Regions from separate parts of the Pseudomonas sp. SG20056 genome, predicted to be linked through region 2. Evidence: predicted binding sites of a transcription regulator. Region 2 holds the regulator's gene; the other holds the start of a gene.

Region 1 (14,728 bases), 1.8 Mb from region 2:
CTTGCATCTGGCGCATGAAGAACATGAACACAGCAATGATCACCAGAATCGGGAAGCTGGCCACCAGCAGCTGAGTCCAGATGCTCTGCTGCTCAGGCTGCTTGCCGACGATCTCGACGTTGTTGTCCATCAAGTCCTTGATCAGGCCATTGTCCTGAATCGCCGGACGCACGGTCTCGAACGAGGAACCATCAGTACGGGTACCGCTGATGATGAAGCCATCAACCGTCACTCGCTTAACGCCGCCATCCTGAACCTGCTGGATAAACTGCGAATAGTTGAGTTTGTTCGACTCAGTCGGGCTGGAGAAATTGTTCATCACCGTCACCAAGACGGCGGCGATGATCAGCCACAGGACCAGATTCTTTGCCATGTCGTTCAATTAGCTACCCTCTGAAGCAGGCCCCGTGTCGAAGCGCACTTCGCATGACGACCAGTTATGTACCGATCTAACTTACTACACAACGCCCACACCTGGCAGGCGCCGTCTGTAACCCTTTATTTGTTGTGAGACCGCAAAGCCCCACCACAATTCGCTGCAAATCCTGACGCCGTCAGAGGCCGCGAAAGCCTCGTGCCAGCAGATATTGCTCGCGGGAGCGATCACGCGAGGACAGCGGCTTGCGCATCTGCACCTTGTCGAATAACTGACGCACCTGCTTGTGATACAGATCGAAACCTTCACCCTGGAAGATTTTGATCAGAAAATCACCACCCGGTCGCAATACCCGAGTCGACAAATCCAACGCCAGTTCGCACAGATACATCGCCCGCGGCTGATCTGACTCCCTTACCCCACTCATATTGGGGGCCATATCGGAAATCACAAGGTCTACAGGATGATCACCGATGGCTTCAAGAATCTGCGCGAACACCTCATCGTCAGTAAAGTCACCTTTGACAAAGGTAACGTCGGGGATGCTGTCCATCTCCAGGATATCTGAAGCGATCAACCGCCCCTTGTCACCGATCACCCGACTGGTGACCTGCGACCAACCGCCCGGCGCAGCGCCCAGATCAACTACAGTGATACCAGGCCGCAGGATGCGATCCTTCTCCTGAATCTCCAGCAGCTTGTAGCTGGCGCGCGAACGATAGCCATCCTTCTGCGCCATTTTGACGTAGGGGTCGTTGAAATGCTCTTTCAGCCAACCTTGACTGGTCTTGGAACGGGCCACGCAATACCTCGAATGTGCAACGCATGAATATCTGGGCGGCCCCGAAGGCGCTCGGGTAAACTAACCGCCGTTTTTTACCAGATTAAATGCAGGAATCAGATTATGCCGCTCACTCAAGAGCAGAAGAAACAATTCAAATCTATCGGTCACCATTTGAAGCCTGTATTGATCGTGGCTGACAACGGTCTGACCGAAGGTGTGCTGACTGAACTGGAACGCGCACTGGGCGATCATGAACTGATTAAAGTGCAATTACGCATCACTGAGCGCGAAGACCGCCTCGCGGCCATCAATGAACTGTGCAAAGCCGGCAAAGCTGAACTGGTTCAGGTGATTGGCAAAATGGCGCTGATCTACCGCAAGAACCCGAAAGTGAACAAGAATCTGTCCAACGTTCATCGCAATCACGGTTGATTAGTCGGCCGCTGCAAGGCGCGGTCAGCGCCTTTGCAACTACCTGTCCCGCCCAATCTTACTGCCTAGAGCCTATGCCTGAGCTTTTGCGGCACGGGCTGCAAGACCAATAACAACCCACAAAATGCCATCACCAGATAACTGAACATCAGCCACAGTTCAGCCTCTGGCAGCAGTTGGCGCGCAGCAAAGTAACTGCCCGCCATCGCCACTACGACCAATAGCAATTGCCCGCGGGTATCACGCAACAGGCTTGCCAGGCGCTCGGCACGAATCAGCACCAGCACCTGCAACCCGGCGCAAACCACCGCCAGGCCAACCAGTAGTGACCGCAGGGTATTGCCGATTTCCTCGACCAGCAACGAGGCCAGGCCGATCTTGGCAATCGCCGGTAACAGCAGGAAATGCAGCAACCAGAGGCCGCCAACCCAAAGCGTCTGAGCCAGCAGCCAGCTGATTGCACCGGCATCACGCACGCCCGGCTTAGAGATGGCGAACCTCGACGATCTCATACTCAAGCGCACCGCTCGGCGTCTGCACCACCACCACATCACCCTCGCTCTTACCGATCAAGGCGCGCGCGATAGGTGAGCCGACGGAAATCTTGCGCTGCTTGATGTCAGCTTCGTCTTCACCAACGATCTGATAGACCACGCTTTCATCAGTCTCGCAGTTGGCGATTTCCACGGTGGTACCGAAAATCACCTTACCGGTGTGTTCGATGCTGGTGACATCAATGATCACCGAATTCTGCAGACGGCCTTCGATATCGCGGATACGCGCCTCAACCATGCCCTGCTGCTCGCGCGCAGCGTGGTATTCGGCGTTTTCCTTGAGGTCACCGAGCTCGCGCGCGGTACCGATATCCTGGCTGAGCTTGGGACGCACCACCTTGGTCAAATGCGCCAGCTCTTCTTCCAGAGCGCGAGCGCCCTGGACGGTCATCGGGTATTTGGTCATGCCTTGATTCCTGCATGCAGATCCTGCAGCCGGCGCACGGTCTTCTCGGGACCAAACTTCAGCGCTTCACAGATCGCCTGACCCGCCGCAATGGTGGTGGTGCAGTAGATCTTGTGCTGCAGAGCGTTACGACGAATAGAGTAGGAGTCCGCAATGGACTGACGGCCTTCAGTGGTGTTGATGATCAGGGTGACTTCATCATTCTTGATCATGTCGACCACGTGCGGACGACCCTCGGTCACCTTGTTCACGCGACGCACTGGCAAACCAGCCGCCTCGATCAGTTTGGCAGTACCGGCGGTCGCCACCACTTCAAAGCCCAGCCCGATCAGATCGCGCGCAACGCCAGCCACCAACGGCTTATCGTCATCACGCACACTGATAAAAGCCACGCCTGCGTTCGGCAACACTTCGCTGGCACCCATCTGCGCCTTGGCAAAAGCCTCGCCGAAGGTATCGCCAACGCCCATCACTTCACCAGTGGACTTCATCTCTGGACCGAGGATCGGATCGACGCCAGGGAACTTGGCGAACGGGAATACCGCTTCCTTGACGCTGAAATACGGCGGAATGATCTCGGCGTTGTAACCGGCCTCAGCCAAGGATTTACCAGCCATGACACGGGCAGCCACCTTGGCCAGAGAAACACCAACACACTTGGAGACGAACGGCACGGTACGCGACGCGCGCGGGTTCACTTCAATGACGAAGATGTCCTCGCCCTGCACGGCCATCTGCACGTTCATCAGGCCAACCACATTGAGCTCCAGGGCCATTTTCTTGACCTGCTCACGGATCTCGTCCTGGATGTGCATCGGCAGCGAGTACGGCGGCAGCGAACAGGCTGAGTCACCGGAGTGCACGCCCGCCTGCTCAATGTGCTGCATGATCGCGCCAATCACCACGGTTTCACCGTCGCACACCGCATCCACGTCGACTTCAATGGCGCAGTTGAGGAAATGGTCGAGCAGCACCGGGCTGTCATTGGAGACTTTTACCGCTTCACGCATGTAGCGCTTGAGCTCGTCTTCCTGGTAGACGATTTCCATCGCCCGACCGCCCAGCACGTAGGATGGACGCACTACCAGCGGATAACCGATGGTTTTGGAGTGAGCCAGGGCTTCGTCTTCGCTGCGTGCCGTGGCGTTGGCCGGCTGACGCAGACCAAGACGCTGAACCATCTGCTGGAAGCGTTCGCGATCTTCAGCGCGGTCGATGGCGTCAGGGCTGGTACCGATGATCGGCACGCCGGCCTCTTCCAGAGCACGACAGATCTTCAGCGGGGTTTGCCCGCCGTACTGGACGATCACGCCTTTAGGCTGCTCAACGCGGACGATTTCCAGTACGTCTTCCAGTGTTACTGGCTCAAAGTACAGGCGGTCCGAGGTGTCATAGTCAGTGGAAACGGTCTCCGGGTTGCAGTTGACCATGATGGTCTCGTAACCGTCTTCGCGCAGCGCCAGCGCGGCGTGTACGCAGCAGTAGTCGAACTCAATGCCCTGGCCGATACGGTTAGGGCCACCGCCCAAGATCATGATCTTGTCGCGGGTCGACGGATTGGCCTCGCACTCTTCCTCGTAGGTCGAATACATGTAGGCGGTGTCGGTGGCGAACTCGGCAGCGCAGGTATCGACCCGCTTGTACACCGGCAGCACTTTCAACTTGTGGCGCTGACTGCGCAGGGTCTTCTCGGTCACGCCCAGCAGCTTGGCCAGACGGATGTCGGAGAAGCCTTTGCGCTTGAGCTTGTACATCGAGTCACGATCAATGCTCGACAGCGCCAGTGTCTTGATGCGCTCTTCGTCCTTGATCAGATCCTCGATCTGCACCAGGAACCATTCATCGATATTGGTCAGCTCGAAGATTTCCGCAACCGTCTTGCCAGCGCGGAAGGCATCAGCGATGTACCAGATACGGTCAGCGCTTGGCACAGTCAGCTCACGGCGCAGAGTGCTTTCTGCTTCCGGGTCAGCCAGATCGAGCTTTTCATCAAAGCCTGAGACGCCCACTTCCAGGCCTCGCAGGGCTTTCTGCAGGGACTCCTGGAAAGTACGACCGATGGCCATGACTTCGCCGACCGATTTCATCTGCGTGGTCAGGCGGGCGTCGGCTTTCGGGAATTTCTCGAAAGCAAAACGCGGGATCTTGGTCACAACATAGTCGATGGCCGGCTCGAACGAAGCCGGGGTACGCCCACCGGTGATGTCGTTCTGCAGCTCGTCGAGGGTGTAACCCACAGCCAGTTTGGCGGCGATCTTGGCGATCGGGAAACCGGTGGCCTTGGAGGCCAGCGCCGAGGAACGCGATACGCGCGGGTTCATCTCGATCACGACCATACGGCCGGTGTTCGGGCAAATGCCGAACTGCACGTTGGAGCCACCGGTTTCCACGCCGATCTCGCGCAGTACCGCCAGCGAGGCGTTACGCAGAATCTGGTATTCCTTGTCGGTCAGGGTTTGCGCCGGGGCCACAGTGATGGAGTCACCGGTGTGCACGCCCATTGGATCGAAGTTTTCGATGGCGCAGACGATGATGCAGTTGTCCTTCTTGTCGCGGACCACCTCCATCTCGTATTCCTTCCAGCCGATCAGCGACTCGTCGATCAGCAGTTCGCTGGTCGGCGACAGATCCAGGCCGCGGGCGCAGATTTCTTCGAACTCTTCACGGTTGTAGGCGATACCACCGCCGGTGCCACCCATAGTGAAGGACGGACGGATAATGCACGGGAAGCCAACCTTCTCCAGCACACCGTAAGCTTCTTCCATGTTGTGCGCGATGCCGGAAACCGGGCAGGCCAGGCCGATGTCTTTCATCGCTTTGTCGAAGCGCGAACGGTCTTCGGCCTTGTCGATGGTGTCGGCGTTGGCACCAATCATCTCGACACCGAATTTTTCCAAGATGCCGTGCTTTTCCAGGTCCAGGGCGCAGTTCAGCGCGGTCTGGCCACCCATGGTCGGCAGCAGCGCATCAGGGCGCTCCTTCTCGATGATCTTGGCCACAGTGGCCCACTTGATCGGCTCGATGTAGGTGGCGTCCGCCATGGCCGGGTCGGTCATGATAGTGGCCGGGTTGGAGTTGACCAGGATGACGCGGTAACCCTCTTCTTTCAGCGCTTTACACGCCTGGGCACCGGAATAGTCGAACTCGCAGGCCTGGCCGATAACAATCGGGCCAGCGCCGAGGATCAGGATACTTTTAATGTCTGTACGCTTTGGCATGTTCTCTCTCTCGAATCCTTGGGTCAGTCGGCTGGCTTAACGGCGCTTGGCCATGGCTTCGATAAAACGGTCGAACAGCGGCGCCACATCGGCTGGGCCGGGGCTCGCTTCGGGGTGACCCTGGAAGCTGAAGGCGTCCTTATCGGTCCGTTCGATCCCCTGCAGGGAACCGTCGAACAACGACTTGTGAATGGCGCGCACGTTGCTTGGCAGGCTGCTTTCATCCACGGCAAAACCGTGGTTCTGGCTGGTGATCATCACCACGCCGGTTTTCAGGTCCTGCACCGGATGGTTGGCACCGTGGTGGCCATGGCCCATTTTCAGGGTCTTGGCGCCGGAAGCCAGGGCCAAAAGCTGGTGACCGAGGCAGATGCCGAATACCGGGATATCGGTTTCCAGCACATCTTTGATCGCCTGAATCGCGTAATCGCAAGGCTCGGGATCGCCTGGGCCGTTGGACAGGAACACGCCATCGGGATTGAGTGCCAGCACATCGCCAGCAGGCGTCTGCGCCGGCACGACGGTCACACGGCAACCTCGCTCAACCAGCATGCGCAGGATGTTCAGCTTGACGCCATAGTCGTAGGCCACAACATGGTATGGCAGCTCGCTGGCCGGGATTTGCAGATGACTATCGTCTTTCAGGTTCCACACACTGGAGCGCCACTCGTAACGTTCGGTGCAGCTGACCACCTTGGCCAAATCCATGCCTTTCAGGCCAGGGAAGCTACGCGCCAATTCCAGGGCTTTTTCTTCAGTGGCGTCATCGCCGGCCAAAATGCAGCCATTCTGCGAGCCTTTCTCACGCAGAATGCGGGTCAGGCGACGGGTGTCGATACCAGCGATGGCGACGGTGCCGTTTTCCTTGAGGTATTCATCCAGCGGCTGCTTGTTGCGCCAGTTACTGGAGGTCAGCGGCAGGTCACGGATAATCAGGCCAGCGGCCCATACGCGGTTGGACTCGGCGTCTTCCGGCGTGGTGCCGGTATTGCCGATGTGCGGATAGGTCAGGGTGACAATCTGCTGGGCATAGGAAGGATCGGTAAGGATTTCCTGATAGCCGGTCATGGCGGTGTTAAAAACCACCTCTCCAATAGTTTGGCCATCGGCACCGATGGCCTCGCCGCGAAAAATACTGCCATCAGCAAGAGCCAAAATGGCAGGTTTAAGGGCTGGCTTACTCAAGAAAACCTCCGGAAATCAAAACGTGAAGCAAACGCAGATTGTAAAAAAGCGGGATGACGTATCGACCGTCACCCCGCTTTTTTATCTGATTCATTCTGCGCAACTTTAGTGGACACACTAAAGCAGAAAGCTTACAGGAAACTGCCTTTTGGGTCCACCGCCAGTTGCGACTCAGACCCAGGTAAAACACATTCCTGCGACAGAATGCCTCAGTTAAGCCCCAGAACGTCCTGCATGTCATACAGACCAGGCTGACGTTTTTGCAGCCACAACGCCGCACGCACTGCGCCTTTGGCGAAGGTCATGCGACTCGATGCCTTATGGGTGATTTCCACACGCTCGCCATCGGCAGCGAACAGCACAGTGTGATCACCGACCACATCACCGGCGCGCACCGTGGCAAAACCAATGGTTTCGCGCTCACGCGCACCGGTCTGGCCTTCACGACCATAGACAGCGACCTTCTGCAGATCGCGCCCCAGTGCATTGGCCACTACTTCACCCATACGCAAAGCGGTGCCGGACGGCGCATCGACCTTGTGGCGGTGATGGGCTTCGATGATTTCGATATCCACGTCATCACCGAGCACCCGCGCCGCAGTGTCGAGCAGCTTCAGGCATAGATTGACGCCGACACTGAAGTTGGCAGCAAACACGATGGAAATCTGCTTGCCGGCCTCGGCCAGCAGCTGCTTTTCCTCTGGGGAAAAACCGGTAGTGCCGATCACCATGGATTTACCGGCCTGGCGGCAGATTTCCAGGTTCTTCAGGGTGACCGATGGATGAGTAAAGTCGATCAGCACATCGAACTGATCAAGCACCGCATTCAGATCGCCGGACAGATTGACGCCAATCTTGCCCTGCGCCACCAGCTCACCGACATCCGCGCCAACCAGACTGCTGTCGGCACGATCAATCGCCGCACTCAGGCTTGCGCCATCGACCAGCTGCACGGCTTCGATCAGGGTCTTGCCCATGCGCCCGGCGGCGCCCATCACAGCAATACGTTGCATATCTATCAGCTCCAAGCTGTCGCCCCAGACTGCAGCAGCCGCTTAGCGACCGCGCAGCCTGTCAGCGGGATTTACAGGTCGCCAAAGAAGCGCTTAACACCTTCGAACCAGCCATTGGCCTTCGGCGAATGCGAGCTGTCGCCTTCCAGGGTTTTGCGGAACTCGTCGAGCAGTTCGCGCTGACGCTTGTCCAGGTTGACCGGGGTTTCCACCGCCACCTTGCACATCAGGTCCCCTGCACCGCCGCCACGCACTGGGGCAACACCCTTGCCACGCAGGCGGAACATCTTGCCGGTCTGCGTGCCTTCCGGGATCTTCAGCTTGACCCGACCATCCAGGGTCGGCACTTCCAACTCACCGCCCAGGGCCGCATCGGCAAAGCTGATCGGTACTTCGCAGTACAGGTGCTTGCCGTCGCGCTGGAAGATCGCGTGCTCACGCACATTCACCACCACGTACAGGTCGCCCGCTGGGCCACCCATGGCACCCGCCTCGCCTTCGCCAGATAGACGAATGCGGTCGCCGGTATCGACGCCAGCCGGCACTTTCACCGACAGGGTTTTGTGCTCTTCCACCCGGCCATGGCCGTGGCAAGAACCGCACGGGTCAGTGATCATCTTGCCGCTGCCATGGCAGCGCGGGCAGGTCTGCTGCACCGAGAAGAAGCCTTGTTGCATGCGCACCTGACCAATACCGCCACAGGTGGTACAGGTCACCGGCGTGGTGCCCTTCTTCGCGCCTGAGCCATCGCAAGGCTTGCAATTGACCAGCGTCGGTACGCGAATGGTCACCGTAGTGCCACGCACCGCTTCTTCCAGGTCCAGCTCCAGGGTGTAGCGCAAGTCACTGCCGCGCTGTGCACCGCCACGTTGACCACCACGACCACCGCCACCGAAGAAATCGCTGAATACATCACCGAAGATATCGGAGAAGTTCGCCCCGCCCGGGCCGCCACCGCCGCCACCCATTTGCGGGTCGACACCGGCATGACCGTACTGATCGTAAGCCGAACGCTTGGCCGCATCGGAGAGCACTTCATAAGCCTCGTTGGCTTCTTTGAACTTCTCTTCGGCGGCTTTATCGTCCGGGTTACGGTCGGGGTGATACTTCATGGCCAGACGGCGGTAGGCTTTTTTCAGCTCCGCTTCGCTGGCACCGCGCTCGACACCGAGCACCTCGTAAAAATCGCGTTTAGCCATAAGTCTTCAACACCTTTAAATCGTCTACTCCAGACACGCCAACGCGGGAGCAAGCTCCCGCGCGGCGGATCATGCCGAACGCAACTCGCGTCGCGCCCGGCCAGAGCGGCATAAGCTTGCGCCTATTTATTTGTTGTCTTTGACCTCTTCGAACTCAGCGTCGACCACGTCGTCGCCTGCGTCCTTGGCTTGTTCAGCATCCTGGGCTTGCGCGCCTGGTTGCGGCTGTTCGGCGTACATCTTCTGCGCAAGTGGCGCGGTCACTTCGGACAGCGCGGTCATCTTGGCGTCGATATCGGCCTTGTCGTCACCCTTGATCGCCACTTCCAGCGCGCTCAATGCGGTTTCGATAGCAGTCTTCTCGTCGGCAGTAGCCTTGTCGCCAGCCTCGGTGATCATCTTGCGGGTGGCGTGCACCAGCTGATCACCCTGGTTGCGCGCGGTAGCCAGCTCTTCGAACTTGCGGTCTTCCTCAGCATTAGCCTCGGCGTCACGCACCATCTGCTGAATTTCTTCTTCAGACAGACCGGAGTTGGCCTTGATCACAATCGACTGAGTCTTGCCAGTCGCCTTGTCTTTCGCGCCGACGTGCAGGATACCGTTGGCGTCGATATCGAAGGTTACTTCGATCTGCGGTACGCCACGCGGAGCCGGTGGAATCTCGGCCAGGTCGAATTTGCCCAGCGACTTGTTACCGCTGGCTTGCTTGCGCTCGCCCTGCAGCACGTGAATGGTCACGGCGCCCTGGTTGTCATCGGCGGTCGAGAACACTTGCGATTTCTTGGTCGGAATCGTGGTGTTTTTCTCGATCAGCGCAGTCATCACGCCACCCATGGTTTCGATACCCAGAGTCAGCGGGCTGACGTCGAGCAGCAGCACGTCCTTGACGTCGCCAGCCAGTACCGCACCCTGGATCGCAGCACCCATGGCCACAGCTTCGTCCGGGTTGACGTCTTTACGCGCTTCTTTACCGAAGAAATCGGTCACCAGCTTCTGCACCAAAGGCATGCGGGTCTGCCCGCCGACCAGGATCACGTCGTTGATCGCACCGATGTCGATACCGGCGTCTTTCAGCGCGATACGGCACGGCTCAATGGTGCGCTGCACCAGGTCTTCAACCAGCGATTCCAGCTTGGCGCGGGAAATCTTCACGTTCAGGTGCTTAGGACCGGTGGCGTCTGCAGTGATGTACGGCAGGTTCACGTCGGTCGACTGGCTCGAGGACAGTTCGATCTTGGCTTTCTCAGCGGCTTCTTTCAGGCGCTGCATGGCCAGCGGGTCACCCTTGAGGTTCATGCCGCTTTCTTTCTTGAATTCGTCAACGAGGTAGTCGATCAAGCGAATGTCGAAGTCTTCACCACCGAGGAAGGTGTCACCGTTGGTGGCCAACACTTCAAACTGGTGCTCGCCGTCAACTTCAGCAATTTCGATCACGGATACGTCGAAAGTACCGCCACCCAGGTCATAGACGATCACGGTGTGATCGCCCTTGGCCTTGTCCATACCGTACGCCAGAGCAGCTGCGGTAGGCTCGTTGATGATGCGCTTTACATCCAGACCAGCAATACGGCCGGCGTCTTTGGTGGCCTGACGCTGGCTGTCGTTGAAGTAGGCCGGCACGGTGATCACCGCTTCGGTCACTGGCTCGCCGAGGTAGTCTTCGGCGGTTTTCTTCATTTTCTTCAGGATTTCAGCCGAGATTTGCGGCGGAGCCATCTTCTGGCCGTTCACTTCAACCCAGGCGTCACCGTTGTCCGCCTTGGCGATCTTGTACGGCACCATCTGGATGTCTTTCTGCACGACGTCTTCTTCGAAACGACGGCCGATCAGACGCTTTACCGCATACAGGGTGTTATGCGGATTGGTCACGGCCTGACGCTTGGCCGACTGGCCGACGAGGATTTCACCGTCGTTGGCATACGCGATGATCGACGGCGTAGTACGCGCGCCTTCAGCGTTTTCGATAACTTTAGCAACACCGTTTTCCAGAACCGAGACGCACGAGTTGGTGGTCCCCAGGTCGATACCAATAATTTTGCCCATCTTCACTCTCCCGAAACTTTGATAATCCCGCCGCTGATCGTTGCCAGCGGCGGTAGCACTAAAACGCTTGACTGTTTAATGGGGGCAGCTCGGCGAATTTCAAGCCTGCTCATCGATCGATGGCGGCGCTTCTACCGGCGCCTTGCTGACCACCACCATGGCGGGGCGCAGCAGACGACCATTGAGCATGTAGCCCTTCTGGAACACCTTGAGCACGCTGTTTGGCTCGACACTGGTGCTTTCCTGCATCGCCATCGCCTGATGGTGTTCGGCGTTGAACGGTGCACCATGCGGATCAATGGCTTCCAACTGGTGACGCTTGAGGGTGTCGCCGAACAGTTTGAGCGTCAGTTCCATGCCCTCACGTACTGCCTTGATCGCCTCATCATCAGGACTCGACAGTTCAAGACCGCGCTCCAGACTATCCACCACCGGCAACAGGTCGTTGGCGAATTTCTCCAGAGCGAATTTGTGCGCCTTCTCTACATCCTGCTCGGCGCGGCGGCGCACATTCTGCAGATCGGCAGCCATGCGCAGCGACTGATCCTGCGCAGTAGCCAGTTGCTCTTCCAGCGCTTGCACGCGGGCAACCAGGTCATCACCCGCAGCCGCTTCGGCAGCTGTTTGTACATCGGGGTTCTGCGTATCCAGGGTCTGTTCGTCAGCCATGCGTCTCTCCTCTTATAAATCCGACGCGAGCCTCAACTCACGTACCTGACCGCTATATGGGGTCAAAAAATGTGGTTTCAAGGACTGCAGACGGATTGTCAGCTCACAAAAAAACACTGTATAAATAACCAGACATGAACTTGGGAGGCCTCGCCATGCTGGTGCACCTGTCCGTACACAACTACGCCATCGTTGAACACCTTGATCTAGAGCTGGACGCCGGCATGAGCGTGATCAGCGGCGAAACCGGTGCCGGCAAGTCGATCATGCTCGACGCCCTCGGCCTGACCCTGGGTGATCGCGCCGACAGCGGCGTGGTGCGCCCCGGTGCGGACAAGGCGGACATCCTCGCCAGTTTCGACCTGCATGACATCCCCGAAGCCCGCGCCTGGCTGGCCGAGCGTGATCTGGACAATGACGGCCCGTGCATCCTGCGCCGGGTGATCACCACCGAAGGCCGCTCGCGCGGCTATATCAATGGCTCACCCTGCCCGCAAGGCGATCTCAAGGCTCTGGGCGAGCTGCTGATCGACATCCACAGCCAGCACGAGCACCAATCCCTGCTCAAACCCGACACCCACCGCCGCCTGCTCGACGAATACGCCGGCAGCCAGGAGCTGGCGCGCCAGGTGCAGCTCGCCGCACAGCGCTGGAAGCAGACCAAAAATGAGCTGGAGCGGGTTTCCAGCATCGGCGACGAACAGCGCGCACGTCATCAGCTGCTCAGCTACCAGCTTGAGGAGCTGGATAATCTGGCCTTGGGTGAGGACGAGCTAGAACAACTGGAGCAGGAACATAAAAACCTGACCAACGCGGAAAGCCTACTCAGCGCCTGTCGCCTGGTGATTGAACAATGCAGCGAGAATGACGCCGGCAACGTGCTGTCCGCCCTGACCAGCAGCCTTAATCGCCTCGGCGCTTTTCAGGGTCAGCCCGGCGCACTCAGCGAAGCCACCAACCTGCTGGCCAGCGCACAGATCCAGGTAGAAGAAGCCGTCGGCGAGCTGAACCGCTTTCTCGACCACTTCGACGCCGACCCCGAGCGCCTGCAGCAAATGGAAGAACGCCTGGACGCGATCTACACCCTGGCGCGCAAGCACCGCATCCAGCCAACCGAGCTGAGCGCCATGCAGCAACAGCTATTCGAAGAACTGGAAAGCCTTAACGCCGATGACCAGGCCGCCGAACGCCTGAGCGACGAACTGGCCGCTTTCGAACGGCATTACCAGGAAAAAGCAGCGGAACTCAGCACCCTGCGCAACAACGCCGCCAGCCAGCTGGCCAGCGCGGTCGAGCAGGAAATGCAGACCCTCGGCATGCCTGGTGGGCGTTTCAACATCAAGCTGACCGTCAATAGCAACAGCGAGCCTCACCCCAATGGCCTGGAGCAGCTGGAGTTTCTGGTCAGCGCCAACCCGGGCCAGCCCCTGAAGGCTCTGGCCAAGGTCGCCTCAGGCGGCGAGCTGTCGCGCATCAGCCTGGCGATTCAGGTAATCACCGCGCAAACCTCGCGGGTGCCAACCCTGGTATTCGATGAAGTCGACGTCGGCATCGGCGGCCCCACCGCCGAAGTGGTCGGACAGCTACTGCGCCGCCTCGGTGAACGCGGCCAGGTACTCACCGTCACCCACCTGCCGCAAGTTGCCGCGCAAGGCCATCAGCACCTGTTCGTGCACAAAGTGCGCGAAAGCGATGCCACCCGCACCGCGGTGAGCAAACTCAGCCCTGCGCAACGGGTCGAGGAAATTGCACGCATGCTCGGCGGCGTTGACCTCACCGAAGAATCCCTGGCACATGCCCGGCAGATGGTCGGCAGCGCCCAGGCCTGATTGAGCAGGCCCTAGAAAGCACAAAGGCGACCCTAGGGTCGCCTTTGTTATGCCTGCATCAATCAGGTTTTCTTGCGCACATACAGCACAAGATTGTGATCGACCAACTCGAAACCGTGCTCTTTTACGATTTCTTTCTGACGTTTTTCGATCTCGGCATCGAAAAACTCGATCACGTCACCGGAATCGACACAGACCATATGGTCGTGATGGCCGCTGTCCGCCAATTCGAAGACCGCATGACCGCCATCGAAGTTATGACGAACCACCAGACCTGCTGCTTCAAACTGGGTCAGCACGCGGTACACAGTCGCCAAACCTACGTCGTCACCCGCCTCCATCAGTGCCTTGTAGACGTCTTCAGCACTCATGTGGCGCTGACCGGCGTGGTCGAGCATTTGCAGTATCTTGACCCGTGGCAGGGTCACTTTCAGGCCAGCCTTGCGTAGTTCGCTATTTTCAACCATGGTCTGCTTTCTCACGGAAGCGGCTTCGCAGCTTCCTTTATTGCGGGTATGATCCGGGGTTATATTGCCCAGCCAAGATAGTGGAAGTCGCCCACCGATGCAAAAAACCAAACTCCTGCTGACCAGCCTCACCCTTACGGGGCTACTCGCACTCGCCGGTTGTTCATTCCCCGGGGTTTATAAAATCGACATCCAACAGGGCAATGTCGTCACGCAGGACATGATAGACCAGTTGCGGCCGGGAATGACCCGCAAGCAAGTGCGGTTTATCATGGGCAACCCCCTGCTCACTGACACCTTCCACGCCAATCGTTGGGACTACCTGTACAGCATCCAGCCTGGCGGCGGCCAGCGCCTGCAGGAGCGTGTAAGCGTTAACTTCAATGCCGACGACCAACTGGTTGGCTTGTCAGGCGACTTTATGCCGGGCGTCAGCCGCGACCAGGCCATTCTGGGTGAAGACAGCGGCGTAACCACTCCGCAAACCACTCAGCAGCCGCAAGTTGAAGAGAAGCCTGCGCCAGGCTCGCTGCTTGAACAGATTCAGCGCGAA
Region 2 (14,728 bases):
ATAGCGGCGAAAGGTATCGACAGCGCCTAGACGATTGCGCCCGGGCTCACAACCACTCAACCAGAGAATGCGCGTAAGAATCCAGTCGCGGCCAGGGAACTGTGCATGCAACTCAGGCGACCAGATCTCACCGGTCCAGCGCCGCCCGCGCAGAACTGCAGCGCTCGGCAAGCCCTCACCAATCTTTGCCCGCACCTTGTGCAAGCCCCGCGGCGTACAGCCGGAACCATTGCGCTCCCCGGCGCCATTCAGTGCAGTGGAAACACGCAGGCGCAACTGCAGTTGCCCATTGGCAAAGCCATACAGACACTGATCAGCGAGAGAGATATGCAGATAATCGAGAGCGACCATGGGCGGCTAGCTTAGCGGATAGCATCCACCAAGCCCACCCGCCAAGGTCAAACTTTGCTGGGAGCAGCAGGCGTCTTGGTGCGCGGCTTGAGCTGCGCACTGGCCAGGGCTTCATCGGTGAGACCGGTTTCCGAACGCATGCCGGCCGCCAGGAATGGCACCATCAGGCGCATCACCTGCTCAATCGAGGTGTTAACCCCAAAATCGGTTTCCGACATCGCCCGCAGAGCCTTGATCCCGGACATGCTGAACGCCGCAGCGCCGAGCATAAAGTGCACGCGCCAGAACAGTTCCAGAGGAGGAATGCGCGGAGCAGCTTCATGCACCAGCTGCATGTAACGGCGAAACACCTTGCCGTACACCTCTTCGAGGTACTTACGCAGGTGACCCTGGCTCTGGCTGAAGGCCAGGCCCAGCAAACGCATAAAGATTGAAAGGTCGTTACCGCTGCGCGGCTTTACTGCCAGCGCCTGCTCCACCAGTAACTCAAGCAGCTCTTCGAGGCTGACCTTGGTTTCCGGCTTGGCCTGACGGCGATCCAGCTCACGCTCCAGGCTTACGCAGAAAGGCCCGAGAAAGCGTGAGAACACCGCCTGAATCAGGGCCTTCTTCGAGCCAAAGTGATAATTCACCGCAGCCAGGTTCACGCCAGCCTTGCTGGTGATCAAACGCAGAGAAGTTTCTGCGAAACCTTTCTCCGCAAAAAGCTGCTCTGCCGCATCGAGAATGCGTTCAACGGTTTCCGACTGGGCCATGACTCTTTTCATCTGAACAAACACTTGTTTGAAACATACGTTTCAGCCGCCCGCCTTGTCAAGCCGGGCAAACCATCTTGTGGCCAGGTGGTCACAGACATCCGCTAAAGACACGGGCTAACCCTAGCTAGACGCCCTCTGAGAGACCCGAGTAACAGCGCGCCGCAACAGATCAGATAAAGGTCAATTGAGTAGAGATCAGAACACAAGGATTGCCAATCGCAGATCACTGTATATAATCCCAGTCACTGTACAAAAAGACAGAGCCGACCATGCTAAAACTGACGCCGCGCCAAGCTGAAATTCTCGCTTTCATCAAGCAATGCCTTGAAGACAACGGCTACCCGCCTACCCGAGCGGAAATCGCCTTGAAACTGGGTTTCAAATCACCTAATGCAGCGGAAGAGCACCTCAAGGCCCTGGCTCGCAAGGGTGCCATCGAAATGACCCCTGGCGCTTCACGTGGCATCCGCATTCCTGGCTTCGAGCCCAATGCTGATGAAGAAGAAGGCCTACCAGTGATTGGCCGCGTCGCTGCCGGCGCACCAATCCTGGCGCAGCAACATGTAGAAGAGTCCTGCAAGATCAATCCGGACTTCTTCCACCCCAAGGCTGATTACTTGCTACGTGTACGCGGCATGAGCATGAAAGACATCGGCATCTTCGATGGTGACCTGCTGGCCGTACACACCACCCGTGAAGCCCGTAACGGCCAAGTGGTAGTGGCGCGCCTGGACGATGAAGTGACGGTCAAACGCTTCAAGCGCGAAGGCAGCAAGGTCTGGCTAATTGCAGAAAACCCAGAGTTCGCCCCGATTGAAGTAAACCTGGAAGAACAGGACCTGATTATTGAAGGTTTGAGCGTCGGCGTTATCCGCCGCTAGTGGAGGATTTATGCAGTTCCCGCAATCACTGAACCGTACACAACTGCCTTTGTTCGATGCGTTTCTGGCATCGACGGTGACACCATTACTGGCCGATAGCACTGAGCTGCCCTGGCAGGATGATGAGACAGAGGCTTTCAGTGAACTGTCGCTGCGTGGCGCAGCCGGGCACTGCCTGAATCTTCTCGCGCCGATTCTGCGTGAGCTTAGTGATAATCACGATGAGCGCTGGCTGACCCTGATTGCGCCGCCGTCGAGCCTGACCCAAACCTGGTTACGCGAAGCGGGCCTGAACCGCGAACGCATTCTGCTGCTCCACCCGCGCGGCGCACAAAGCGCGCTGGCATTGGCACAACAGGCCTTGACGCTGGGCCGCAGTCACACCGTTGTTAGCTGGCTGCACCCTCTAGAACACCAGGCACGGCAACAGCTTGAGCAAGCGGCCCGCCAGGGCAAGGCGCAAAGCCTGAATATCAGTCTGGGGTAATTGGCCGAAGGTCACGCACAAGGAATGTGCATGTTAGCCAGTAGAAACCTGATGCAAGAAACAGCCATCGCGAGCAGAACGCTCTAGCTCAGAGCCGGAAAGGATTCTGCAATCAATGCAGAACCCGTGGCCCTTCTTCCTGCTGGAAATTATTTTCGGCCAGCCGCCCCGCCATCTGCACACCCACATTGAGCATGGCCTTAGCAACTTCGACGTGCTGCCCCTGCAGGAAGGCTTTGGCATCGGCAGAAAAATCCAGCACCACCAGTGACTCTTCATCCTCTGCACGACGCAGGGCAATACGCCCGTCGGGCAACTCAACAATTTCCAGGAATGATGTAGGCATTGGCTTAGCTCTCCACGAAAGGCCGACAGTGTAACAGCCGACCCGGGCTCGCCCTAGTCCGCCGGTCCAATCAGCCTTCTACCATTCGCTTAGGGTTTGCCGAAAACGTTGTGCCAGAGCCTTCAACTGCTGACGCCAGGCCTCAAGCGCCTCCTGCGCCAAGGGCGCAGCTTCTTCATCCAGGCTGACCGCCGTGATCAATGGCGTAGCGGGATCAACCTTGCTTTTCTTGCCCCCTTGCGGCGGCAGAAACAGCTCGGCATAGGCCTTGAGCAGTTGAGCAACCCAGCTATCAGCGGACTGTGCCAGCTCGACCAGCTCACCCAATTCCTGACTTGGCGCTGCTTGCAACACCTCCTCAGTGAGGAAGCGTTCAGCCTGCGGCGCGGCGCTGTCCGGCAAGCGGTAGTAACCGGCAATCTCATGGCACAAGCCCAACAGAGCACCGTAGAGATGAAACAAAGCGGCTTCACGCTCGGCTTGGATCAAAGCTAGGGCATTCATGCTCTGACCCTGCTCAGCCTTGCGCCAGGACTCCAGCGCCAGGCCGGCGTAGAAGATTTTCTGATTGGTGCGGGTATAGAGTTCATTGGCCATTGCGGCACCCTCCACAGCGGATTGGATAAGCATACGCGTGCCGGCCAGTGGCCGACACGCGCTCCGCTAGATCAGCTCTTGTCTTCGACTTTCCACTTGCCGCCGTCATAGAACGCACGCCAGCCCGTCGGTTTGCCGTCGACTTCAGTCTGCACGTATTGCTCTTTGGTCTTGCGACTGAAGCGGATAACCGCCGCACGACCTTGCGGGTCTTTCTTCGGCGCATCGCAAAGGAAGTGGTACTTGGGATCGATCTCATCGCGGTGCGGGATCAACTCGAGCACCAAGGGCGCGCGGGTCTCACGATTTTTCGGGAACTGGCTGGCAGCCAGAAACAGACCCGAAGCACCATCACGCAGGATGTAGGTATCGTTGACCTTCTCGCACTTGAGCTCCGGCATCTTCACCGGGTCCATTTTAGGTGGCGCCGCTTCACCACTTTTCAGCAGTTTGCGGGTGTTCTTGCACTCACTATTGGTGCAGCCGAAGAACTTGCCGAAACGGCCAGTCTTGAGCTGCATCTGGCTGCCGCACTTGTCGCAGTCCAGGCTCGGGCCTTCATAGCCCTTGATGCGGTACTGGCCCTGCTCCACTTCATAACCGCTGCAATCCGGGTTATTGCCGCAGATATGCAACTTGCGGGTTTCATCGAGCAGGTAAGCGTCCATTGCGGTCGAGCAGATCGGGCAGCGATGTTTGCCGAGCAGCACGCGCGACTCCGACTCACCCTCGTCATCGGCGGCAATTTCGTCACCCGGCACCAGGTTGACGGTGGCCTTGCAGCGCTCTTTCGGCGGCAGTGCATAGCCTGAACAACCGAGGAATACCCCGGTTGATGCGGTACGAATGGTCATCGGTCGACCGCAATCGCGGCAGGCGATATCGGTCAGCGTCGGCTGGTTAGCGCGCATGCCGCCCTCGCCCGCCTCGGCCACTTCAAGCTTCTTCTTGAAGTCACCGTAGAACTCGTCGAGTACGTGCTTCCACTCGCGCTCGCCTTGGGCCACATCGTCCAGGTGCTCTTCCATGCCGGCGGTAAAGCCGTAGTCCATCAGGTTGGAGAAGCTTTCAGCCAGACGCTCGGTAACGATGTCGCCCATCTTTTCGGAGTAGAAACGGCGGTTGTGCAGCGCCACGTAACCGCGGTCCTGGATGGTGCCGATAATCGCCGCATAGGTCGAAGGACGACCGATACCGCGCTTCTCCATTTCCTTAACCAGGCTGGCTTCAGAGTAACGCGCTGGCGGCTTGGTGAAGTGTTGGCTAGGGTCGAGCTTGACCAGCTTGAGCACTTCGCCCTGAGTCATTTCCGGCAATACATCGTCATCGCCCGGCTTGCTCAGCTGCGGCAATACGCGGGTATAGCCGTCGAATTTGAGAATACGGCCCTTGGCACGCAGCTCGAACTGCGCTGCCGTCGCAGTAACTGTGGTCGACAGGTATTCAGCAGGCGGCATCTGGCAGGCTACGAACTGGCGCCAGATCAGCTCATACAGACGCTCGGCGTCGCGCTCCATGCCCGACAACTGAGTCGGCTTGAGGTTGACGTCGGAAGGTCGAATCGCTTCGTGCGCTTCCTGGGCGCCTTCCTTGCTGCTGTAGGCAATTGGGTTGGCCGGCAGGTACTTCTTGCCGAACTCGCCTTCGATAAAGCCGCGCACCATGCTCACGGCGTCAGCCGAGAGGTTGGTCGAGTCGGTACGCATATAAGTGATGTAACCGGCCTCATACAGACGCTGGGCCATCATCATGGTCTTCTTTACCCCAAAGCCCAGGCGGTTACTCGCGGCCTGCTGCAGGGTGGAGGTAATAAACGGCGCCGAAGGCTTGCTGCTGGTCGGTTTGTCTTCGCGCTTGCTGATGCTGTAGCTGGAGGCCTTCAGCGTAGCCAGAGCCGCCATGGCCTGGGCCTCGTTCAGCGGCTTGAACGCAGCGCCGTTCTCACGGGCCACCTCAAAGCGCACGTTAGCGCCTTTGGCGGTGCCCAGGTCGGCGTGCACTTCCCAGTATTCTTCCGGAACAAACGCGCGGATCTCTTTCTCACGCTCGACCACCAGCTTCACAGCTACCGACTGCACACGACCAGCAGACAGACCACGAGCGATCTTGGCCCACAGCAGCGGCGAAACCATGTAACCCACTACACGGTCGAGGAAGCGCCGCGCCTGCTGGGCGTTGACTCGATTGATATCCAGTTCGCCTGGCTTGGAGAACGCTTCCTGAATGGCCTTCTTGGTGATTTCGTTGAACACCACGCGCTTGTAGCGGCTGTCGTCACCACCAATGGATTCGCGCAGGTGCCAGGCAATAGCTTCCCCCTCGCGGTCCAAGTCGGTTGCGAGATAGATGGTGTCGGCATCCTTGGCCAAACGGCGCAACTCTTCGACAACCTTCTCCTTGCCAGGGAGGATCTCGTACTTGGCTTTCCAGCCGTGTTCGGGATCAACCCCCATGCGCGCAAACAGCTGACGCTTGGCTTTTTCCTTGGGCGACAGCGCCGGTACTTCACCTGCAGCGGCTTTACCACGCTTGACTGGCTCTTTGGCGGTGCTTGCCGAACCACTGGTGGGTAGGTCACGGATGTGGCCGATGCTCGACTTCACCACGTACTCGTTACCCAAGTACTTGTTGATGGTCTTGGCCTTGGCCGGGGATTCCACGATGACCAGCGATTTGCCCATGGATTGGAAAATTCCTGAAATTCGGTAAATAAATGCGGGAGGCGCTGTACTGCCTACTAGCGCGGCACCGCTATATATAGTGGTGGTCCGGCCGAGGTCAAGCGCAGCAATGGCCCGATGTCAGCTCAAGGCCGAGTAAACAGTGCGGTTTCAGCCTGAATCAAAGCAAAGCGTGGAACCGTCTCGCCGTCCACCTCAACGCTTTCACAGAACATCTCCAGCGGCCTCACCCACAAGCCAAACTCACCGTATAGCGCCTGATAGACCACCATTGCCTGCTCCGTTTCGGAATGTTGGGCTACGCCAAACACGCGGTACTCAGGGCCTTTGTAATGACGGTAGAGGCCGGGCTGTAGTTGCATCGATGAATTCCTTGAAGATTTTCTACTGATAAACAAAAACCGGGGCACTGGGCCCCGGTTTTTCCATCTCTTACGCCGGTGAAGCTTAGAGGCGCTCGAAGACGGTGGTGATGCCTTGGCCGAGACCTACGCACATGGTCGACACACCGAAGGTGCCGCCATTCTGCTTCATCACGTTCAGCAGGGTACCGGAGATACGCGCACCGGAACAACCGAACGGGTGACCCAGGGCGATCGCGCCGCCATGCAGGTTGACCTTCTCTTCCATCTTATCGAGCACTTTCAGATCTTTCAGCACAGGCAGGGCCTGGGCAGCGAAGGCCTCGTTGAGCTCGAAGAAATCGATGTCATTGATGGTCAGGCCAGCACGCTTGAGTGCTTTCTGAGTCGACGGTACTGGACCGTAACCCATGATCGCTGGATCAACACCGGCCACGGCCATGGCGCGAACCACTGCCATTGGCTGAATGCCGAGGTCTTGGGCGCGCTGGGCGCTCATGACGATCATGCAGGAAGCGCCGTCAGTGATCTGCGAGGACGTGCCTGCAGTCACGGTGCCGCCTTTCGGGTTGAACGCAGGCTTCAGTGCAGCCAGGCTTGCCAAGGTGGTTTCCGGACGAATGGTTTCGTCGTAGTCGAACACCTTCAGGAAGCCGTTCTCGTCGTAGCCTTGCATCGGGATGATTTCATCCTTGAACTTGCCTTCGACGGTAGCTTTGTGGGCCAGACGGTGCGAACGCTCACCGAAGGCGTCCTGCTGCTCACGGCTGATGCCATGCATCTTGCCGAGCATTTCAGCAGTCAGACCCATCATGCCCGAGGCCTTAGCCGCGTACAGCGACAGGTGCGGGTTTGGATCGACGCCGTGCATCATGCCAACGTGGCCCATGTGCTCCACACCGCCGATGACGAACACGTCACCGTTACCGGTCTGGATAGCCTGCACAGCAGTGTGCAGGGCGCTCATGGACGAACCGCACAGGCGGCTCACAGTCTGGCCAGCACTGGTGTGCGGGATCTGGGTCATCAGCGACGCCATTCGCGCGATGTTCCAGCCCTGCTCCAGGGTCTGGTTAACGCAGCCCCAGATCACGTCTTCCACTTCAGCTGGATCCAGCTTGGTGTTACGTGCCAGCACGCCACTGATCAGGTTGGCCGACATGGTCTCGGCACGGGTGTTGCGATGCATGCCGCCCTTGGAACGACCCATCGGGGTACGACCGAAGTCGACGATGACTGCATCTCTAGGATTCAGGCTCATAAATTCACTCTCGCTCTAGTCGTTGCGCGATTAACCGAAAAACTTCTGGCCCTTAGCGGCCATTTCGCGAAGCTTGGCAGTCGGGGTGTACAGCGCGCCCAGCTCGGCATATTTGTCGGCCAGGGCAACGAACTCGGCTACACCGATGGTATCGATGTAACGCAGTGCACCACCGCGGAACGGAGGGAAGCCGATGCCGTAGATCAGGCCCATATCGGCCTCAGCTGCGGTATCAACGATGCCGTCTTCCAGGCAACGCACGGTTTCCATGCACAGAGGAATCATCATGAAGTTGATGATGTCTTCATCAGTCACTTCACGCTGCTCGGTCACGATGGACTTCAGCAGGTCGTAGGCAACCGGATCGGAAACCTTCTTCGGCTTGCCGCGCTTGTCAGTCTCGTAGGCGTAGAAGCCCTTGCCGTTCTTCTGACCCAGACGATCCGCTTCGTACATCACGTCAACCGCAGTACGGCCTTCAACCGCCATGCGATCCGGGAAGCCTTCAGCCATTACGTCACGGCCGTGGTGACCGGTGTCGATACCGACCACATCTGACAGGTACGCCGGGCCCATCGGCCAGCCGAACTTCTCCATGACCTTGTCGATACGCACGAAGTCCACACCGAAACCGAGCAGCTTGGAGAAGCCGCCGAAGTACGGGAACAGCACGCGGTTAACCAGGAAGCCTGGGCAGTCGTTGACCACAACCGGGGTCTTGCCCATTTTCTTGGCGTAGGCAACGGTGGTCGCCACGGCTACGTCGCTGGACTTCTCGCCACGAATCACTTCAACCAGCGGCATCATGTGCACAGGGTTGAAGAAGTGCATACCGACGAAATTTTCCGGACGCTTGAGGGCCTTGGCCAGCAAGTTGATGGAAATGGTCGAGGTATTCGACGCGAGGATGGCGTCTTCTTTAACCACGCCTTCCACTTCAGCCAGCACGATCTGCTTGACCTTCGGGTTCTCGACCACGGCTTCGACAACGATGTCGACAGCGCCGAAGTCGCCGTAGGACATGGTCGGACGAATGGCAGTAAGGGCTTCAGCCATCTTCGCTGGGGTCATACGACCTTTGGCAACGCGACCGCCGAGCAGCTTGGACGCCTCGGCCAGACCCATCTGGATACCCTCTTCACGGATATCCTTCATCAGGATCGGGGTGCCCTTGGAAGCGGACTGGTAGGCGATACCGCCACCCATGATACCGGCACCGAGTACGGCAGCCAGTTTCACGTCCTTGGCGATTTCGTCGTGCTGCTTGGCTTTCTTCTTCAGATCCTGATCGTTGAGGAACAGGCCGATCAGGCTGGCAGCAACCGGGGTTTTAGCCAGCTTGACGAAGCCAGCAGCTTCCACTTCCAGCGCTTTATCGCGACCGAAGTTGGCGGCTTTCTGAATGGTTTTGATCGCTTCAACCGGCGCCGGATAGTTCGGGCCAGCCTGACCTGCAACGAAACCTTTGGCGGTTTCAAAGCACATCATCTGCTCGATTGCGTTGAGCTTGAGCTTTTCCAGCTTCGGCTGACGCTTGGCCTTGTAGTCCAGCTCGCCAGAGATGGCGCGCTTGATCAGGTCCAGGGCAGCGGCTTGCAGCTTGTCAGCGGCAACCACGGCATCCACTGCACCCATTTTCAGGGCGTCAGCCGCTTTGTTTTCTTTACCACCAGCAATCCACTCAACGGCGTTATCGGTACCGATAACCCGTGGCAGACGCACAGTACCGCCGAAGCCTGGGTAGATACCCAGCTTGACTTCTGGCAGGCCAACCTTGGCGCTTTCAGCCATGACGCGGTAATCCGCGGCCAGGCACATCTCAAAACCACCGCCCAGGGCGATGCCATTGATCGCGACAACAGTCGGAACATTGAGGTCTTCAAAATCACTGAAGATCTTGTTGGCTTCGAGGTTGCCAGCCACCAGTTCTTCGTCTGGCAACTTGAAGTTGTCGACGAACTCGGTGATGTCGGCGCCGACGATAAATACGTCTTTGCCACTGGTGACAATCACGCCCTTGATCGAACCATCGGCCTTGATCGCATCAACGGATTGACGCAGTTCATTGAGGGTAAGACGGTTGAATTTGTTGACGGATTCACCCTTGAGGTCGAATTTCAATTCGACGATGCCACTCTCAAGAGCCTTAACCGTGATGGCTTTACCTTCGTAAATCATCAACTGATCTCCACGGTATGGAAGCTGAACAGTACACATCGGAGCCAACCAGCAAGCTACTCCACGGCATAGCCGTCTCAGAGTAGCCCCAATCAGCCTGGCACACCCACCGACGCGATAATCGGGCTGTAAAGGCGGTGCCTTTGAAGGCAAACGCTCAATTCATACGCCCGTTTGATTTGGGTGTGCACACCTTCAAGGAAAAGCCCCTACTTGTCAATTAGCCTGTTGTGACTGCAAAGGCGTACAAAAAATTACGTTCAGGCTTACGCAGGCGTGCAGATCACTCTGCAGCGAACAGGCAGCCATCCGCAGCGATTTACGTTTACTTCGCCAACTCTGCAAACAGAAGTGTGATCCAGCGCATACCTAGCAAAATGATTTGGCTGCAGGTACAGTCGTCTCAATACGGCCGTTTTAGACCGCCCGTAGCCAAAACAAAAACAATTAGAGCCCAATCAAGGGCGCACGGAGTTTCCCCATGTCGAGCCGCATGCTTGCCATTGTTTTGAGCACCCTGCTCGCAATTACCCTCCCCCTATTCAGCGCCACAACCCAGGCCGCAGACGCCGCAACCAGCCTGCTGAAACTGCACCAGCTACGCCTGGCCGCACAAAAGTCTCTGGGCGACTTCTATATGTTCAACGGCATGGAAGGCGATCAACGCTATGCGCGGATGATCAACGACTCAGTAAGCGAGGTGAACAGTCATCTGACCGCGCTAACAGACATGCCCGGCGAAGGAGCGAAAGCCCTACGCTCGCAGCTTGATCAGCAATGGAAGGGTTACGAAATCGACCTCAACAACCTGATCAACGCTTTGAAGAGCCAGGGCTACACCGACCTGCAGCCGGTAGCCGACCTGGCAGCACGCAACCAGCAACTGATGACCCTGAGCCAGGAGCTGTATACCAAGATCCAGCAGGAAGGCAGCTACAGTGTGCCCGCTCTGACCCAACGCAGTCGCGAACAGAGCATGTTGATGCAAGGCATTGCCGTGGATTACGCCTCGCGCAGTGCCTCGGTAGGCGCCACCTTTATGGGCGGCGGCGATGCACGGCCAATCGAGGAGCTGGTCAGTGAGTTCGCCAGCAAGATGGCAACACTGGAGAAAGACCCTAAGAACAGCCCGCAGCTCAAGCAGTCCTGGGAAGGGGTCGCCACCAAATGGCGCTATATTGAAAAGTCGCTGATCAACTACAACGAGAACAGCGTGCCATTTCTGGTTAACAAGTACTCCAATACCATCATCCAGGGCATTGAACAGATTTCCAGTCAGTACGCGGCCGCCAACCTCTGATTGCGACCGCCGCCATCCGCATTCGTTTTACCGGCCTGCCTGGCCGTACTCCGGCCCAGTGTTCGCACTGGGCCTTCTTTTATTCAGGCTTTGGCCTGGAGAAACGCGACGATTGCCTCCAACGCTTCGCTAGCACCCCGCTCACCCCAGCACACCGAAAGCATCTGATCGGTCGCCTCGACCTTGAATGCATCCGCCGGCAAGGCTTGCAACTGCGCCAACAAGGCCTGATCGGCGCAAGGTTCACGCCATTTATTCACCCACTGCCCCGGCTCCATCTGCCAATAGCACCAGCTATCAATCTGGCCACGGCGGCGTGCACGGTGGTATTGCGGGCAGGAGTGCGGCGGCTGACGCTGCAGCCAATGCGGCCATTCCTGGCGCGACAACTGCATTGCCACGCCCATACGCCGCGCCTGCAGACGCACATCCATCTGCCCACGCTGATGGCGCGAGGGCACCAGCCAGGCCAGCGGGCTGAGCAAAAAAGCCAGGAGCAACAGCAGAAACCAGGGACTCATATCGTTATCTCACCGGCAAAAGCCTGTCATCAGCGCTCAGGACGGCCATACTTAAGCTATTGATCCACTTGCAAGGAGAGTTACCCCATGCCCTACCAGCACATTCTGGTCGCCGTCGACCTTACCGAGGAATGCGACCCGGTTATGCACCGCGCGCAGAAACTGGCCGCCAGCAGCGGGGCCAAATTGTCTGTGGTGCATATTGTCGAGCCTATGGCCATGGCCTTTGGCGGCGACGTACCGATGGACCTGTCGATGCTTCAACAGCAACAGTTCGACCAGGCCCGCGAGCGCCTGGACAAGTTTTCCGGCAAGTATCCCGACCTCAGCGCCGAGCATCGTCACTTGGCCTACGGCCAACCTCGCCAGGAAATCCACCGCCTGGCCGAAGAGCAGCAATGCGACCTGATCGTTGTCGGCAGCCACGGCCGTCATGGCCTGGCACTGCTGCTGGGCTCAACCGCCAACGACGTGCTACACGGCGCCCCCTGCGATGTGCTGGCCGTGCGCCTGAAAAAAGCCGAGTAACGCGAGCTGCGAGTGAATAACGCGACTGCGTTATTCACCGCTATCAGGTGAACTCATGACCAGTGGGCGAATCTTCTGCAGCTGGGTTTCCAGTGAATAGGTCATGCTCGAGGCCATGGAGAAGAAGGTCAGGAACGCCTTGAGGTTGGAATCCCCCTCGCAGGTTGCATGAATCCGCTGCCAGAACGCCTGATTGACCAGCTGCAACTGCTGAAACATGCGCACCAGGCCTTTCAGCTCCCAATCCGCAGCACGCCCTTCGCGCAGATTGAAGTACTGCTGGGTCAAGTACAGCGACACCGTGCGCAGAATGAATTCCTGGCTATTGGCAAACGGCAGATGATGTTGCGCCATGGGTTTGAGCTTACCCAGCACCGGACAGGCACTGGTGGCCATGATCACCCCGAGCAGCGCACGCAGGCCCTCTTCCAGGCCCACCTGCTTGTTGTACTCACGCTCAGGCGTACGCACCCATACAGCCACCTTTTTGAACGCCGGCAAACCCTGGAAATCCTCGATAACCCGGTGCAGATCGACAGCCGCCGGGCAATGACTGAAATTGTCCTTGCTCAGTGGGCAGTTGCTGCATTGCTGGTATTCAAGACGCGTCCAGGTCGGTGCGCTTTGCGCAGCCTCTGCCTCGTACACCCTGTCCAGCTCGATCCTGTAGCTGAACTGATGATTGTCGTCGAGAGTGATGCGGTACTCGATGGCCATGACTGTCTCCGCCAGAAGGCTCAAAATCCTGTTTGAGCGCGCTATTTTACGCCTTGGGTTTAGCCTTCCAGCTCAGCCCAACGCTCGACCAATTGCTCCAACTCATGCTGCACCGCCTGCAGTTTCGCCAGCACTTCGGCAGTCTTCTCCGCAGGCTGCTGATAGAAACTTGGCGAGCCGATCTGTTCCTGCAAACTGGCAACCTGCCCCTCCAGCACATCGATTTGCCCTGGAATGGCCTCCAGCTCGCGCTGTAGCTTGTAACTGAGTTTTTTCTTGCTCGCCGCCGCTGCCACGACCGCCACAGGCTCCGCCACCACTGGCGTCGGAACCACAGCTGAGGCTAGTTCAGGCTTGCCGGCTTTGCTTTCACCCACACCGAGCAGACGCGGCGAACCGCCCTGACGCAGCCAATCCTGATAACCACCGACGTATTCGCGCACACGACCTTCACCTTCGAATACCAGGGTGCTGGTCACCACGTTGTCGAGGAAAGCCCGGTCATGGCTGACCATCAGCACGGTACCCGGGAAAGTCAGCAGTACTTCTTCAAGCAACTCCAGGGTTTCCACGTCGAGGTCGTTGGTCGGTTCGTCCAGCACCAGCAGGTTGGCCGGCTTGCTGAACAGCTTGGCGAGCAAGAGACGTGCCCGCTCGCCCCCGGACAAAGCCTTGACCGGTGTACGTGCACGCTGTGGGCTGAACAGAAAATCGCCCAGGTAGCTCAGTACATGACGGTTCTGCCCATCGATCTCGATAAAGTCGCGGCCTTCGGCGACGTTGTCGATCACGGTCTTTTCCAGATCGAGCTGGTGACGCAATTGGTCAAAATAAGCCACATCAATGCGTGTGCCTTCGGTCACTTCACCGCTGGTTGGCTGCAAACCGCCGAGCATCAGCTTGAGCAAGGTGGTTTTTCCGGTGCCGTTGGCGCCAAGCAGACCAATGCGGTCGCCGCGCTGCAGCACCATGGAGAAGTCCTTGATCAGGAACGGCCCACCTGGATGCGCAAAACTGACGTTTTCCAGCACCATCACCTGCTTGCCGGATTTCTCGGCGGTTTCCAGCTGGATATTGGCCTTGCCGGTGCGCTCACGGCGCTCGCTGCGCTCTACGCGCAGTGCTTTGAGGGCGCGCACACGGCCTTCGTTACGGGTGCGGCGGGCCTTGATGCCTTGGCGAATCCACACTTCTTCCTGGGCCAGACGTTTGTCGAACAGCGCGTTGGCCGTTTCTTCGGCGGCCAAGGTGGCTTCCTTGTGCACCAGGAAGCTGGCGTAGTCGCCGTTCCAATCGATCAGGCCGCCACGGTCCAATTCAAGGATGCGCGTTGCCAGGTTCTGCAGGAAGGAACGGTCGTGGGTGATAAACAGCACCGCCCCCTGGAAATCGGCCAAGGCTTCTTCCAGCCAGGCAATTGCGCCGATATCCAAATGGTTGGTGGGCTCGTCGAGCAGCAGCAAATCCGGCTCGGAGACCAGCGCCTGGGCCAGCAGAACGCGACGACGCCAGCCACCGGACAGTTCAGCCAGGGTCTTGTCGGCCGGCAGTTGCAGGCGGCTCAGGGTGCTGTCGACCAGTTGCTGCAAGCGCCAGCCATCACGAGCCTCAAGGTCCTGCTGCACATGCATCAGCTTGTCCAGATCGGCTTCGGTGACACAGTTCTGCGCCAAGTGATGATACTGCGCAAGTAACTCACCCACGCCGTCCAGACCTTGGGCGACCACATCAAACACGGTGCGATCATCAGCCACCGGCAA

The links. Region 2 encodes LexA, which represses DNA repair genes until DNA is damaged. Its sites were predicted from a motif close to CTGTNTNNNNANACAG; they were not measured.
Region 1: the regulator LexA is predicted to act here: its motif matches at 11,996-12,011, upstream of recN (DNA repair protein RecN).

What each region holds. Positions count from the first base shown of each region.
Region 1 covers NZ_CP134499.1:1,048,689-1,063,416, reverse strand. Annotated here, with positions in the region: gene ftsH (ATP-dependent zinc metalloprotease FtsH) at 1-373, opposite strand, end outside; gene rlmE (23S rRNA (uridine(2552)-2'-O)-methyltransferase RlmE) at 555-1,178, opposite strand; gene yhbY (ribosome assembly RNA-binding protein YhbY) at 1,281-1,592, shown strand; gene RHP75_RS05115 (DUF4149 domain-containing protein) at 1,658-2,104, opposite strand; gene greA (transcription elongation factor GreA) at 2,076-2,552, opposite strand; gene carB (carbamoyl-phosphate synthase large subunit) at 2,549-5,770, opposite strand; gene carA (glutamine-hydrolyzing carbamoyl-phosphate synthase small subunit) at 5,807-6,955, opposite strand; gene dapB (4-hydroxy-tetrahydrodipicolinate reductase) at 7,165-7,968, opposite strand; gene dnaJ (molecular chaperone DnaJ) at 8,040-9,167, opposite strand; gene dnaK (molecular chaperone DnaK) at 9,294-11,210, opposite strand; gene grpE (nucleotide exchange factor GrpE) at 11,310-11,879, opposite strand; gene recN (DNA repair protein RecN) at 12,035-13,708, shown strand; gene fur (ferric iron uptake transcriptional regulator) at 13,771-14,175, opposite strand; gene RHP75_RS05065 (outer membrane protein assembly factor BamE) at 14,273-14,728, shown strand, end outside.
Region 2 covers NZ_CP134499.1:2,803,901-2,818,628, forward strand. Annotated here, with positions in the region: gene RHP75_RS13405 (L,D-transpeptidase) at 1-351, opposite strand, end outside; gene RHP75_RS13410 (TetR family transcriptional regulator) at 399-1,106, opposite strand; gene lexA (transcriptional repressor LexA) at 1,379-1,990, shown strand; gene sulA (SOS-induced cell division inhibitor SulA) at 2,001-2,477, shown strand; gene RHP75_RS13425 (hypothetical protein) at 2,590-2,823, opposite strand; gene RHP75_RS13430 (DUF6586 family protein) at 2,902-3,420, opposite strand; gene topA (type I DNA topoisomerase) at 3,492-6,101, opposite strand; gene RHP75_RS13440 (DUF1653 domain-containing protein) at 6,227-6,463, opposite strand; gene fadA (acetyl-CoA C-acyltransferase FadA) at 6,549-7,724, opposite strand; gene fadB (fatty acid oxidation complex subunit alpha FadB) at 7,755-9,902, opposite strand; gene RHP75_RS13455 (hypothetical protein) at 10,384-11,202, shown strand; gene RHP75_RS13460 (hypothetical protein) at 11,286-11,723, opposite strand; gene RHP75_RS13465 (universal stress protein) at 11,811-12,251, shown strand; gene RHP75_RS13470 (DUF6901 family protein) at 12,282-12,968, opposite strand; gene RHP75_RS13475 (ATP-binding cassette domain-containing protein) at 13,028-14,728, opposite strand, start outside.